2 regions of the Paraglaciecola sp. L1A13 genome follow, and region 1 is predicted to be linked to the other one. Evidence: predicted binding sites of a transcription regulator. Region 1 holds the regulator's gene; the other holds the start of a gene.
What was found. Region 1 encodes NrdR, which represses ribonucleotide reductase genes. Its sites were predicted from a motif close to AAACACNANATNTNGTGTTT; they were not measured.

Region 1 (6,905 bases):
CTATACGCAATACAGCCGCACGCAATGTAAACCGACTACAACCAGCCGCAATAAAGTGTGAGATGCATCAGAATTAGCGCAAAAAAGCCTGCTAATACATCGTCAATCATAATGCCGAATCCGCCATGCACTCGCGCATCCAGATAGCTAATTGGCCAAGGTTTAAGGATATCAAATAGCCGAAATAGCACGAAGCCTAACAATAAGGTTTGCCAGCTTAACGGCACAGCAATCATGGTGATAAGCAAACCGGCAATTTCGTCCCACACGATGGATGAATCATCATGCACCATCATGTCTTTCGCCGTTTTACCGCATAACCAAATGCCCACAATCGAGGCAACAAGCGTAACCAGTAAATATCCGCTAAGTGAGGTGCTATATGCTAAAAGGCACACTAATGGAATGGCCGCAATTGTGCCAAATGTACCGGGTGCTTTGGGCGCTAAACCGCTACCAAAACCCAATGCTAAAAAGTGCACTGGGTTAGCTAACGATACGCGTTTACGAATATGCCTGTCCATTATGCTCGCTTGGCGTTAATACTCGGTTCTGACGCACTAAAATGCTCGAAACCGGTTTGATTATAGACGTAACTTTCGTCATCAATTTTCAAATCGACTTTGCCCACGGCGCCATTAATTTGACCGATGCAAGTCGCCGTTACATTGCTACATGCTAACACGCGATCAACATTGTTCTTCTGTTCTTCGCTGACGGTAAAGAGCAGTTCATAGTCATCACCTGAACTTAATGCATAATGAAATGCACTGTCTCTATCTACCGATTCTAGCATGGCGCTAGATAAAGGAAGTTTGTCCAGTTGCAAACACGCACCACACTGGGACGCCTTTAGAATATGTTTAATGTCAGCCAGTAAGCCATCGGATATATCAATGCAGGCGCTTGCTACGCGCCGTAAGCTCGTTCCTGCAAATACTCTAGCCGTTGGGTAGTGTAAACGGTTAAGTAAATATTCACGGTGCTGGGGATTTTCAACCTCAGTTTTATTTAGCAGAATATCTAGACCTAATCCTGCATCACCGATAGAGCCTGTGACATACACAAAATCCCCAGGCTGAGCGCCGGAGCGTTTTAAGGCTTGGTCAGCGGTAACAAAACCTTGTGCGGTGATCGTAATGGCCAGTGGGCCTTGTACGGTGTCGCCGCCAATTAGTTGCACTGAGTAAAATTCAGTTAACTCTTTAAAGCCATCAGAAAATGCTTTCAGCCACTGCTCATCTACATTAGGAATAGACAAAGACAAACTCAGCCAAGCTGGCTCAGCGCCCATGGCGGCTAAATCGCTTAGATTGACTGAAATCGCTTTTTGCGCAATGGCTCTAGGAGATGCGTCAGGCAAAAAATGCACACCACTTACAAGGGTATCAGTTGTGGTAGCTAATGCTTGTCCGGCGGGTATCTGGGTAATGGCACAATCATCGCCGATGCCTAACAACACATCCTTGCGCTGAAAACTAACATCACGAAAATAGGTATCGATTAACGAAAATTCTTTCACATTATTATTTTAAAAACTCTCAGATTTAAAGGGGCGCATACAATTGCGCAACCCCTTTAAATATAACGCTCTTTTATGACAACTCGTGTTTACGAAGGGTCTTGATTGCTTTGTCTAGTACGCCATTGACGAACTTATGGCTTTCTTCTGCACCAAACGATTTAGCCAGTTCAATGGCTTCATTGATAACGACCTTGTATGGAACATCAATACGCTCTGCCAGTTCGTAAGTCGCCAGTCTTAAAATTGCTTTTTCGACGGGATCAAGTTCTTCAGGCAAACGCCCTAAGAAAGGCTTAATTTTAGCATCTAACTCAGCCGTTTTACGCACGACTGCACGCAACAACTCTAGAAAATACTCAGTATCGACGTCTTGCATATTATTGCTAGTAACGATACTCAGCTCTATTTGGTCGAGTGGATTTTTAGACATCTGCCAAGAGTATACGGCTTGAACCGCAAGTTCTCTTGCTTTACGACGAGCTGCTGGTTTCACCTACTTTGCCCCTTCGATATTGGCCATTACGTTAACCATTTCCAGTGCACCTAGTGCAGCTTCAGCGCCTTTGTTACCAGCTTTTGTGCCAGAACGCTCAATTGCTTGCTCAATACTGTCGGTTGTAATCACACCAAAAGAAACAGGAATACCATACTCTAAAGAAACCTGAGCCAAGCCTTTATTACACTCACCAGCTACAAATTCAAAATGCGGTGTACCGCCACGGATAACCGCGCCTAACGCGATAATGGCATCAAAAGTGCCTTTCTCAGCTAATTTTTTAGCGGCAATAGGTAACTCATAAGCACCAGGAACACGCACCAAAGTGATATCTTGGTCGTTGACCTCACCGTGACGCTCTAAAGTATCTAGTGCACCATCAACCAAACTTTCAACTACAAAACTGTTGAAACGAGACACAACTATCGCAAATTTTTTGCCTGTTGCGCGAATATTACCTTCAATGACATTCATGCTTAATGAGCCTTAACTATAAAAAATGGCGCGTATAATAGCACATAGCAATTTGATCCCAAACAGCTTAATGCAGTGATTATAAAATGCACATTTATGGTGATAAAAACAAACAACGCCTGATAGTCAGACGTTGTTTAGTAAATGATTAACCCAAAAGAAATTAATCGACGTATTCAACCACTTCTAAGCCGTAACCAGATAGGGCATGATATTTCTTAGGTCGACTCAGTAAGCGCATTTCTTTCACTCCAAGGCTGGCCAAAATCTGACTCCCTACCCCAACAGTACGAGAAGTACCACTCCACGCTTCCCCTACGGGTTTTTCACCGTTATCTTCCGCTTGAAATTGCATGACTTGGGTCAACAAATCTTCGTCTTTGCCCAGCAACACCAACACACCACCTTCGTCAGCGATACGCTTCAGTGCTTGAGGTAAGTCCATGCTGCGCTCTATGGCACGTTGTGATCCTAGCAAATCACTTAAGGTATTGTGCAAATGCACTCGAACCAAGGTGGGCTCATTAGGTTTAATTTCACCTTTGCACAAAGCAAAGTGCACTAGATTGTCGATCGAATCTTTATAGGTCACTAAATCAAATTCACCGTACTCAGTGGGTAGCTTACACTTTGCTACCTGCTCGATGGTGGTTTCGTTCAAGTTACGGTATTCAATTAAATCGGCAATGGTGCCAATTTTGAGATTATGCTTTTTCGCGAACTCTTTTAGTTCGGGGCCCCGGGCCATGGTGCCATCTTCGTTTAGAATTTCAACGATAACTGATGCAGGCTCTAGACCCGCTAAACGTGGTAAATCAACCCCCGCTTCAGTGTGACCAGCTCGGTTTAATACACCGCCTTCTTTAGCAATTAACGGGAATATATGACCTGGCTGTACAATATCATTTGCGGTTGCTTCAGGAGCAACGGCAGCCAAAATAGTACGCGCACGATCCGCAGCTGAAATGCCTGTAGTAACACCTTCTCGCGCCTCGATTGACACGGTAAAGTTAGTCGAAAACTGCGCACCGTTGTTGTCGACCATCAACGGTAAATTTAAACGCTGACAGCGTTCGGCGGTCATAGGTAAACACACCAAACCTCGCGCATGGGTCACCATAAAATTGATGTCCTGGGGGGTTACGTGCTCGGCAGCCATAATTAAATCGCCTTCGTTTTCACGGTCTTCGTCATCCATCAAAATAACCATTTTTCCAAGACGAATGTCTTCAATAATTTCTGCTGTTGTGTTCATTGACATAATATTGTGATTCTTTCTTGTTGATTCTTAGGGTTAAGCAGTTAACTGCGTATGTAATTGTGTGCTACAAACACACTACTTGTCCTTCAGCGTGTTTGTTAACGCAAATAGCCATTCTCGGCTAAAAACGCCATGCTGATATCTGATTTTTGTTGACCTGATTCAGCGGCTTTGTCACCGAGCATCAAGCGCTCAAGGTAACGCGCAACCACGTCCACTTCTAAATTGATTTTGGTGCCTTTTTTGTAACCACCAATAATGGTTTCTTGCAGACTGTGAGGAATAAGCGTGATCAAGAATTTAGCGCCCTCTACAGCGTTAACGGTCAAGCTCACACCATCAACGGTTATTGAGCCTTTCTCTGCTAAATAACGAGCTAACTCAGTAGGCGCTTGAACCCAAATTTCGACGTAACGACCAACAGGGTTGATAGATTGTACTTCGCCCACCCCATCAACGTGACCGCTGACGATATGCCCGCCAAAACGAGATGTCGGTAACATGGCTTTTTCCAAATTGACTTTACTGCCGGCTTTATAGCTGGCAAAGCCGCTGCGCTTAATGGTCTCATGCGATACATCCGCACTAAACCCACTGGGGCTCATATCTACCACCGTTAAACAAACACCGTTGTTGGCAATACTGTCGCCTAACGCCACATCAGACATATCCAGTTTATTCACCCGAATACTGAGGCGAATATCATCGCCGGTTGGCGTTAAGGATTCAATGTGCCCAACATCTTCTATTATTCCGGTAAACATATTGTCTTTTCACTTTTCTTAAATGTGCTACTTAACGTAAACATACCGAGCATTCGCGCTAAACGCGGTCTCATCGATACGGGTGCAAAATTATTTGAAGTACGCCGTCAGCTTTAGATCAGGCCCCACTTGACGAACATCTTGCCATTCTAATGCAAAAGCTTGCTGCATTTGGGTTAATTCGTCCACCGCAAATAAATCACGGCCTTTATCCCCTAATAATTTGGGCGCTTGATACAAAATCAATTCATCGATTAATTTATTCTGCAATAACGCCCCTGCGAGCTTGGCACCGGCCTCTACCCAAACATGGTTGAAACCAAGCTGGCCAAGGTGTTGCATCACATTATGTAAGTCGAGCTGAGCCCCATTTGATAGCGCCTGATATTGCTCCACATGAGCAGGAAATACACCGCTATTTGGCTGGCTATTTATAATCACAATGGGAGACGATAAGCTAAATAAATGTAAATCAGGGTGCAGTTGATTGCGCCCGTCCAGCAAAATGCGGGTGGGCTGGCGAAGTTCGTCTGCTGAAATGTCCTTGCTGGCATAACCCAACTCGCTATGACGTACATTTAACGAAGGATTATCCGCTAACACTGTGCCCGAGCCTGAAAGAATAGCGCAGCTCTTAGCGCGATGTCGCTGCACGTCTTGGCGCGCCAACGGACCCGTTATCCATTGGCTTAGGCCATTATTAAGGGCGGTTTTTCCGTCCAGGCTGGATGCCAATTTAACGGTAATGTAGGGTTGCCCTGTTTGCATGCGCTTAATAAAGCCCCGGTTAAGCGCCTTGGCAGCGCTTTCAAGCAAACCACTGCTAACATCAACACCAGCGTCGCATAACGTTTTAAGGCCACTGCCTGCCACCAATGGATTCGGGTCGACCATGGCCGCAATAACACGTTTAATGCCGGCTTTTAATAATGCTTGGGAACATGGACCTGTGCGGCCGTGATGATTACAAGGCTCTAACGTAACATACGCTGTAGCACCTTGTGCCTTGTCGCCCGCTTGGGCAAGCGCATGAATTTCAGCATGCGGGGTACCGGCTTTTTTATGCCAACCTTGGCCAATAATGTCACCTTCAGGACGGGTGATAACACAACCCACATTAGGATTTGGAGACGTCGTATATTGGCCTTTTTCAGCCAAGCGTATGGCCAAAGCCATCATTTTTGCGTCATGGGCAGAGAACTGATTCACGCTAAAACCTTTTAAATTCAATTCACTAAAAGTGAATACTCACGTAACGAGTTAGTCACCTAATCGCGCTATTTCTTCGCCAAACTCGCGGATATCTTCAAATGAACGATACACAGAGGCAAAGCGCACGTAAGCGACTTTATCTAACTCTTTCAGTGCGTCCATAATCAAGTTACCGAGATACTCGCTGGTAATTTCACGCTCGCCCGTGGCACGCATAGATGACTTAAGTCGACTAATGCATTGCTCCACTTGCTCGGTGCTAACCGGACGTTTTTCAAGGGCACGTTGAAGGCCAGCCCGCAGCTTGTCTTCGTTGAACGGTTCACGCGAACCATCACGCTTGACCACACGAGGCATCACCAACTCAGCCATTTCAAAGGTCGTAAAACGCTCTTTACACATAGTACATTCACGACGTCGACGCACTTGATGCCCGTCGGCGACTAAGCGAGAGTCGATCACCTTGGTTTCTTGGACAGAACAGAAGGGACAAAACATAACAATTATTCTTCAACCAAGTAAAAGGAAGCCCATAGTATGCCGACCCAACAATTAAAAAGCCACTTTAGAGGGCACACACTTTATTCAGCTAATTCATTTAAGTGGCACAAAAATCGCTATGTTATTTACCAAAGCGATAAATAGTGTCAATTTAAAGGCGATATCAGGTGAAAAAGTCTAGGTTAATCATAATTGGGGGAGGCGTTTTATTACTATCAGCCTGCGCCATTCCCTCATTTGACGATAGCGCAGATACACCAACTCAAGTAAATAGCGCCCAGTACAGCACGCATCACTATGTTGCGTTACTGGCTAAACAGCTATTTTTCACCGCCAAGCCGATCTATATGGAAAAGTCTGTGGCAGTAGGCACATTTTTGCCAACCGAAAGCATGGATGGCAAAAATGTGCCTTCGACAAACGAGTTAGGCCAACAAATTCAAGAAAGTTTTGTCACCCTCGCCACCCAAGCAGGGCTTAACGTAGTTGAATTCAAAACAGCAACGGCTATTAAAATTCAACATAACCAAGATCTTATGTTGTCTCGGCAAATAAACGAAATAAACGCAAACGTACAGACCGATTACTATTTAACAGGCACCTATTCTTTACAACAAAAAAACATCGCCATTAATGCCCGTTTAATCGAGGCAAGTAGTCAAAAAGTCATTG
Region 2 (6,905 bases), 1.4 Mb from region 1:
AAGCTAGGCTTTGATTTTTATATTACCTAATGGTTTACAACAGCAGGCCAGAATTTCCCCATCATCTATATAAGCGAGTGGATCAAGCAAGTACTCAACATCGCCGTCTATCAGTTCTGTACGACACGCCCCACAAAAACCTTCTTTGCAGTGGTACTCTTTGGCGATGTTGTTATTTAGTAAGCAGTCGAGAAGATTGTTGTGAGCAAACGATAACGTTTGCTCACAAGGTATGTCTGAGTCGTATTTAACAACCGTGACTTTTTTGCACACTACAGCTCGAACTCGTCGAAGTCGTTACTACCTACTTCAGAGTCGATTTGACCAACAAGGTACGAGCTAATTTCAGATTCTTGTGGAGCGACCTGTACATTGTCTGAATTCAAATAGTTATTCATCCAAGGCAAGGGGTTGTGTTTAATGTCAAAAGGTTGACCGAGGCCAATAGCTGACATTCTATGATTAGCAATAAACTCTACATACTGACAAAGAATTTCTTTATTCAAACCGATCATTGAGCCATTTTTGAACAAATATCCAGCCCATTCTTTTTCCTGGGCGACGGCATCAAGGAATATATCTCTAGCTTGATCTCTGAACTCAAGAGCGATATCCGCCATTTCAGGATCATCTTTACCTTTTGCCCACAAATTTAAAATATGTTGTGTAGAGGTTAAGTGTAAATTTTCATCCCGAGAAATTAGGCGAATAATTTTGGAATTACCTTCCATTAATTCTCGTTCAGCGAAAGCAAAAGTACACGCAAATGACACATAAAAACGTATCGCTTCGAGGGCGTTTACTGAGTTCATACATAAAAATAATTTAATCTTTAGGGTACGCATGGTCACTATGTGTTTTTCACCATGTATGGTATGTGTACCTTCACCAAGTGTTTGCCAAAGCTGGGTGTAAAAAATCAAATCATCATAGTATTTAGATATATCTGCGGCGCGCTTTTTAATTTCCTCATTCTCTACTATGTCAGAGAAAATACTGCTTGGGTCGCCAAACAGATTACGCAAAATATGGGTGTACGATCGAGAGTGAATCGTTTCAAAAAATGACCATGTTTCAGTCCATGTCTCAAGCTCAGGAATCGAAATAATAGGTAAAAAAGCAATATTCGGACTACGACCTTGTATTGAATCTAACAAAGTTTGATATTTCAAGTTAGAGATGAAAATGTGCTTTTCAGAATCGCTTAGCTTTTGAAAATCAACCCGATCTTTACTCACATCAACTTCTTCTGGACGCCAAAAAAAGCTAATTTGCTTTTCGATCAATTTTTCAAAAATACTGTGCTTTTGTTGATCATAGCGAGCCACGTTGACCGGATTGCCAAAGAACATAGGCTCCAACAAAGGGTCGTTATTTTTTTGATTAAACGTCGTGTATTTCATGGGGGTAAATGGCCGTATTGAGTTGAATTTGCCCTTTTGCATTACGCAAAAGGGCTCACAAAGGATTAAATTTTACACGCACCGCCGGCGCAATCATCGTCTTCTTCGATAATGGCTTCTTGGGGAACAAACTTGGTTGATTTCAGTTCTTGCCCAGAGGTGTCTGTTGCCCCATCACGTGTGTTGTGGTAGTACAAGGTTTTAACACCGAGTTGATAGGCCGTCAGCAAGTCTTTTAACAACAGTTTCATGGGTACTTTTCCGCCGTCGTATTTATTTGGATCGTAACTGGTATTGGCAGAAATGGTTTGATCAACAAACTTTTGCATAATACCTGTTAACTGCAAATAACCATCGTTTGATGGTAGATCCCACAATAGTTCGTACTTGTCTTTCAAGCGCTCGTATTCAGGCACTACTTGTTTTAACACGCCATCTTTACTGGATTTGACGCTAATATGGCCACGTGGTGGTTCAATACCGTTGGTTGCGTTTGAAATTTGTGATGAAGTTTCAGACGGCATTAATGCTGACAGCGTACTGTTACGTAAACCGTATTGCTTGATATCTGCGCGTAAGCTATCCCAATCATAATGTAGAGGTTCGCTACAGATCTTGTCTAAATCTTTCTTATAGGTGTCAATCGGCATCAAGCCTTGAGAATAGGTGGTTTCGTTAAACTTCGGACAGGCACCTTTCTCTTTAGCCAAATTACATGATGCGCGCATCAAGTAATATTGCATTGCCTCAAACGTACGATGAATAAGTGCATTTGCACTGCCATCGGAATATTTGACATTATTTTTGGCGAGATAATAAGCAAAGTTAATAACACCAATACCAAGAGTACGACGACCCATAGTGGCGTTATAAGCAGCAGGCACTGGGTAATCTTGATAATCGAGTAAGTTATCTAATGCGCGGACCGCTAAATCAGCCATTTCTGCAAAGTCGTCAAGGCTCTCAATTGCCCCTAAATTAAAGGCGGACAAGGTACAAAGGGCAATTTCGCCGTTCTCGTCGTTAACATGTTCTAACGGTTTCGTCGGCAGGGCAATTTCAAGGCATAGATTGCTTTGACGGATAGGCGCTACTTTAGGATCAAATGGGCTGTGAGTATTACAGTGATCAACGTTCTGTAAGTAAATACGGCCTGTGCTCGCGCGTTCTTGCATAAACAGACTAAATAATTCTACGGCTTTAATTTGTGTTTTGCGGATACTCTCGTCTTGTTCATATTTAACGTAAAGTTCTTCAAATTTAGGTTGATCAGCAAAGAATGCGTCGTATAGTCCCGGTACATCAGATGGGCTGAACAAACTAATGTGCTGATCTTTAATCAAACGTTGGTACATCAACTTATTGAACTGCACACCATAATCTAAGTGACGAACACGGTTTTCTTCTACCCCACGGTTATTTTTCAATACCAGTAACGATTCGACTTCCATATGCCAAAGCGGGAAGAACAACGTAGCTGCACCACCGCGTACTCCGCCTTGCGAACAACTTTTAACAGCCGTTTGGAAATATTTATAAAAGGGTATACAACCCGTATGGAATGCTTCTCCACCACGAATCGGGCTACCAAGCGCACGAATACGTCCGGCATTCACTCCTATTCCAGCACGCTGACTCACATACTTAACGATGGCACTGGCCGTTGCATTGATTGAATCTAGGCTATCGCCCGCTTCAATTAATACACATGAACTGAACTGTCTGGTCGGGGTACGTACGCCCGCCATTATAGGTGTGGGTAACGATATTTTGAATTTCGACGTAGCATCATAGAAACGCTTGATGTAATCCATACGCGTGTCTTTTGGATAATCTGCAAACAAGCAGGCTGCTACTAATATATAAAGAAACTGTGCACTTTCGTATATTTCGCCAGTAACACGGTTTTGAACCAGATATTTCCCTTCAAGCTGTTTTACCGCAGCGTAACTGAAATCCATATCGCGCCAATGATCGATATAATCGTCCATTTCATTGAACTCTGCTTCGCTGTAGTCGCTTAATAAATGTTTGTCGTATTTTTGCGTTTCAACCATGTTCGAAACATGGCTGAAAAGAGCAGGGGGCTCAAATTGATCGTAAGCTTTTTTACGCAGATGAAATATGGCTAAGCGTGCTGCCAGATATTGATAATCTGGCGCCTCTGTAGAGATGAGGTCTGCTGCTGAACGGATTAATGTCTCATGAATATCCGCCGTCTTGATACCGTCATAGAACTGGATGTGCGCCTTAATTTCCACTTGAGAGACAGACACATTATTTAGACCGTTAGCAGCCCAAGTAATGACTTTGTGGATTTTTTCAAGGTCAATGCTTTCGCGCTCGCCAGTCCGCTTAGTAACGAAGAGATTGTTATTCATTTATACGCCGTTTTGATAATAGTTTTTACAAAATAATAGAAAGGATAAGGTTCATCAATTCTGTGGAAATTGTGCTTGACGAAAAGGGAAAGTTAAGATTCTTTATTTATTCTCACCGCCTTGCCAAGAAACACAAGATAGTGAGGTTTTGACGCCTTTGCAACCCCACATCTGGTGCTTTTGTAGCCGCTTAAAAGCACAAGAAATTTATGTTAGTGGAGACTCACCTAACAACACTATTCGCTTTGCGGGTATAGGGAATGCAAGATCATTTTTAGATATATTTTTTTATTAAACTTTTTTAATCGAAAAAGTCATTTGTTATAATTTCACGATATATAGTGTTGTTGTGTTTGCAAAACCACTACATATCGTGTTTGGCGCTATAAGTGTTGGAGGAGTATTTGTGGATGATCTATATACAGATCGGCATTCCAGCGATGTGATTGGTGTTCAGGACCGATATAGCCGTAGTTAGCCACTACGCTGGTCATATTTGCCGCTTTAGCCGCATCAATGTCACGTTTAGCGTCACCGATATACCATATATCTTGAGGGGCTACATCGATAATCTCGGCAGCGTGAGTAAGGGGCAACGGATGGGGTTTTCGTTTAGCCAATGTGTCGCCGCTAATCACGACTTTACAGGCATCAAATTCGGCAAAGTTGGGCAATAACAGTTCCGTCAACCATTGTGGTTTGTTAGTGACGATCCCCCAAGGAATATTAGCCTTATCAAGGCCATTTATTAGCGTTACTACGCCTTCGAATGACACCGTATCTACGCATATCTGCTGTTCATAGCGCGCCAGAAATTGGGCTTTTAGGGTGTCTATGTCATAATCAAGCAAACGGCTACCGAATCCAATCTCTAACAAACCTTGCGAGCCGTCTGACGCAATATTGCGATATACTTCGTACTCGCAGGTTGGTTGATTGTGATAACGCAATACCCAATTTAATGCGTTACCTAAATCCCGGGCGGTATCTAATAAGGTGCCGTCTAAATCGAATAAAATACCTTGGGGTTTTCCCAGCATCTTATGCGTTGCCCGTATGCTGACAATGCACAATATAATTCACGTCCACATTTTTATCGGACAAATAAAACTGTTGTGTCACTGGGCTTAAATGCAGTCCAGTCATATGTTTGGTCAAAAGTGGCGTCGTATCTATCCAATTCAATAACTCTGACGGTTTAATGAACTTGTCATGATGATGGGTATGCTTAGGCACGAGCTTTAAAATATGTTCAGCGCCGACAATCGCCATTAAATAAGATTTGATATTACGATTTAAGGTTGAAAAAAAGACCATTCCTCCAGGTTTAACTAATCGACTACATGCCTCGACGACGGAGGAGGGATCGGGCACATGTTCAAGCATTTCCATACACGTGACAACGTCAAATTCTCCACCAAACTTTTCAGCGTACTCTTCTGCTGTAGACTGCTGATAGTCGATAGACAATTCAGAATCTAAGGCATGCAAACGCGCAACCTCAAGTGGGGCTTCACCCATATCAATGCCTGTTACATCAGCACCGGCCCTGGCCATGCTTTCAGCTAGAATACCGCCACCACAACCCACATCTATGACTTTTTTAGCGTCAAGCCCTTGGGTGCGCTGCACAATATAGTCCGTTCTTAAAGGATTAATGGTATGTAACGGTTTAAATTCTCCTTCTAGGTCCCACCAACGAGATGCCAAATCGGCAAATTTTTGTATTTCTTGATGGTCAACGTTTTGCACTGAGTTCATATTGGGGTCCAAAAATTCGAGTTTCGCTATTATAGCCACCATGTATTAAAGCTGGCTAGCGCAATATATGCGGTTTTTTAGCGTCTTTGGCTACTATATGACCGGATCCTATCTATTTATTTTTTACGGTCAGTGATAGAATCCCAAGGCTCGATAGTACGAAATTCCAGAGTTAATCGTTGACTGTTATTTTGAGGCCTAGCTCAAATGCACTGACGCGGATTGTAAATTTTATGTCTAATTCTATTTCTAATAATAATGACTAGGGACAAGGCTGTATATGACTGAAAACGCCGGAGAAATTCTTCCTATTAATATTGAGGAAGAACTTAAAACCTCTTATCTCGATTATGCTATGAGTGTAATTGTAGGCAGAGCGCTGCCTGATGTAAGAGATGGCTTAAAGCCCGTGCATCGCCGGGTTTTGTTCGCTATGAACGAGCTGAAAAATGATTTTAATAAACCTTATAAAAAATCGGCTCGTGTGGTCGGTGATGTTATAGGTAAATATCACCCACATGGAGACTCGGCGGTATACGATACGATCGTACGTATGGCCCAGCCGTTTTCTTTGCGCTATATGTTGGTTGATGGTCAAGGTAATTTCGGTTCGGTTGATGGAGATTCAGCGGCGGCAATGCGTTACACCGAAATCCGCATGGCAAAAATCTCCCATGAGTTATTAGCGGATCTAGAAAAAGAAACTGTTAACTTTGTACCTAACTATGACGGTACTGAATTCATTCCTGAGGTATTACCGACTAAGGTACCCAATCTACTTATCAATGGCTCTTCTGGTATTGCCGTTGGTATGGCGACGAATATTCCTCCGCACAACTTAACCGAAGTAGTGAACGGCTGTATCGCATTAATCGATAAGCCTGAGCTTACAATCGAAGAGTTGATGGAGTATATCCCAGGCCCTGATTTCCCAACCGCTGCTTTTATTAGTGGTCGTAAGGGAATTGAAGAAGCCTACCGTACAGGTCGTGGCAAAATCTACATGCGCGCGCGTGCTGAAGTAGAGCGTGAAGACAATGGTAAAGAAACTATCATTGTTCATGAAATTCCTTATCAGGTTAACAAAGCGCGATTGATCGAAAAGATTGCTGAGCTGGTAAAAGAGAAAAAAATTGAAGGTATCTCTGCCCTGCGTGACGAGTCTGATAAAGACGGTATGCGTATCGTTGTCGAAGTTAAGCGCAATGAATCTGGTGAAGTACTGCTGAACCACCTGTATTCACAAACACAAATGCAAACTGTGTTTGGGATTAACATGGTGGCACTGGATAAAACCCAGCCGAAAATTTTCAACTTGCTAGAAATTTTGCAAGCATTCGTACTGCACCGCCGTGAAGTC

Region 2: the regulator NrdR is predicted to act here: its motif matches at 3,945-3,964, upstream of nrdA (class 1a ribonucleoside-diphosphate reductase subunit alpha).

Annotation. Positions count from the first base shown of each region.
Region 1 is NZ_CP047024.1:1,423,606-1,430,510, reverse strand. Features, by position in the region: gene GQR89_RS05910 (phosphatidylglycerophosphatase A) at 36-524, opposite strand; gene thiL (thiamine-phosphate kinase) at 524-1,522, opposite strand; gene nusB (transcription antitermination factor NusB) at 1,596-2,018, opposite strand; gene ribE (6,7-dimethyl-8-ribityllumazine synthase) at 2,019-2,495, opposite strand; gene ribBA (bifunctional 3,4-dihydroxy-2-butanone-4-phosphate synthase/GTP cyclohydrolase II) at 2,659-3,756, opposite strand; gene GQR89_RS05885 (riboflavin synthase) at 3,855-4,520, opposite strand; gene ribD (bifunctional diaminohydroxyphosphoribosylaminopyrimidine deaminase/5-amino-6-(5-phosphoribosylamino)uracil reductase RibD) at 4,611-5,729, opposite strand; gene nrdR (transcriptional regulator NrdR) at 5,781-6,230, opposite strand; gene GQR89_RS05870 (FlgO family outer membrane protein) at 6,401-6,905, shown strand, end outside.
Region 2 is NZ_CP047024.1:2,857,822-2,864,726, reverse strand. Features, by position in the region: gene yfaE (class I ribonucleotide reductase maintenance protein YfaE) at 4-273, opposite strand; gene nrdB (class Ia ribonucleoside-diphosphate reductase subunit beta) at 273-1,403, opposite strand; gene nrdA (class 1a ribonucleoside-diphosphate reductase subunit alpha) at 1,469-3,784, opposite strand; gene GQR89_RS11955 (HAD family hydrolase) at 4,168-4,824, opposite strand; gene ubiG (bifunctional 2-polyprenyl-6-hydroxyphenol methylase/3-demethylubiquinol 3-O-methyltransferase UbiG) at 4,826-5,545, opposite strand; partial or broken gene gyrA (DNA topoisomerase (ATP-hydrolyzing) subunit A) at 5,826-6,905, shown strand, end outside.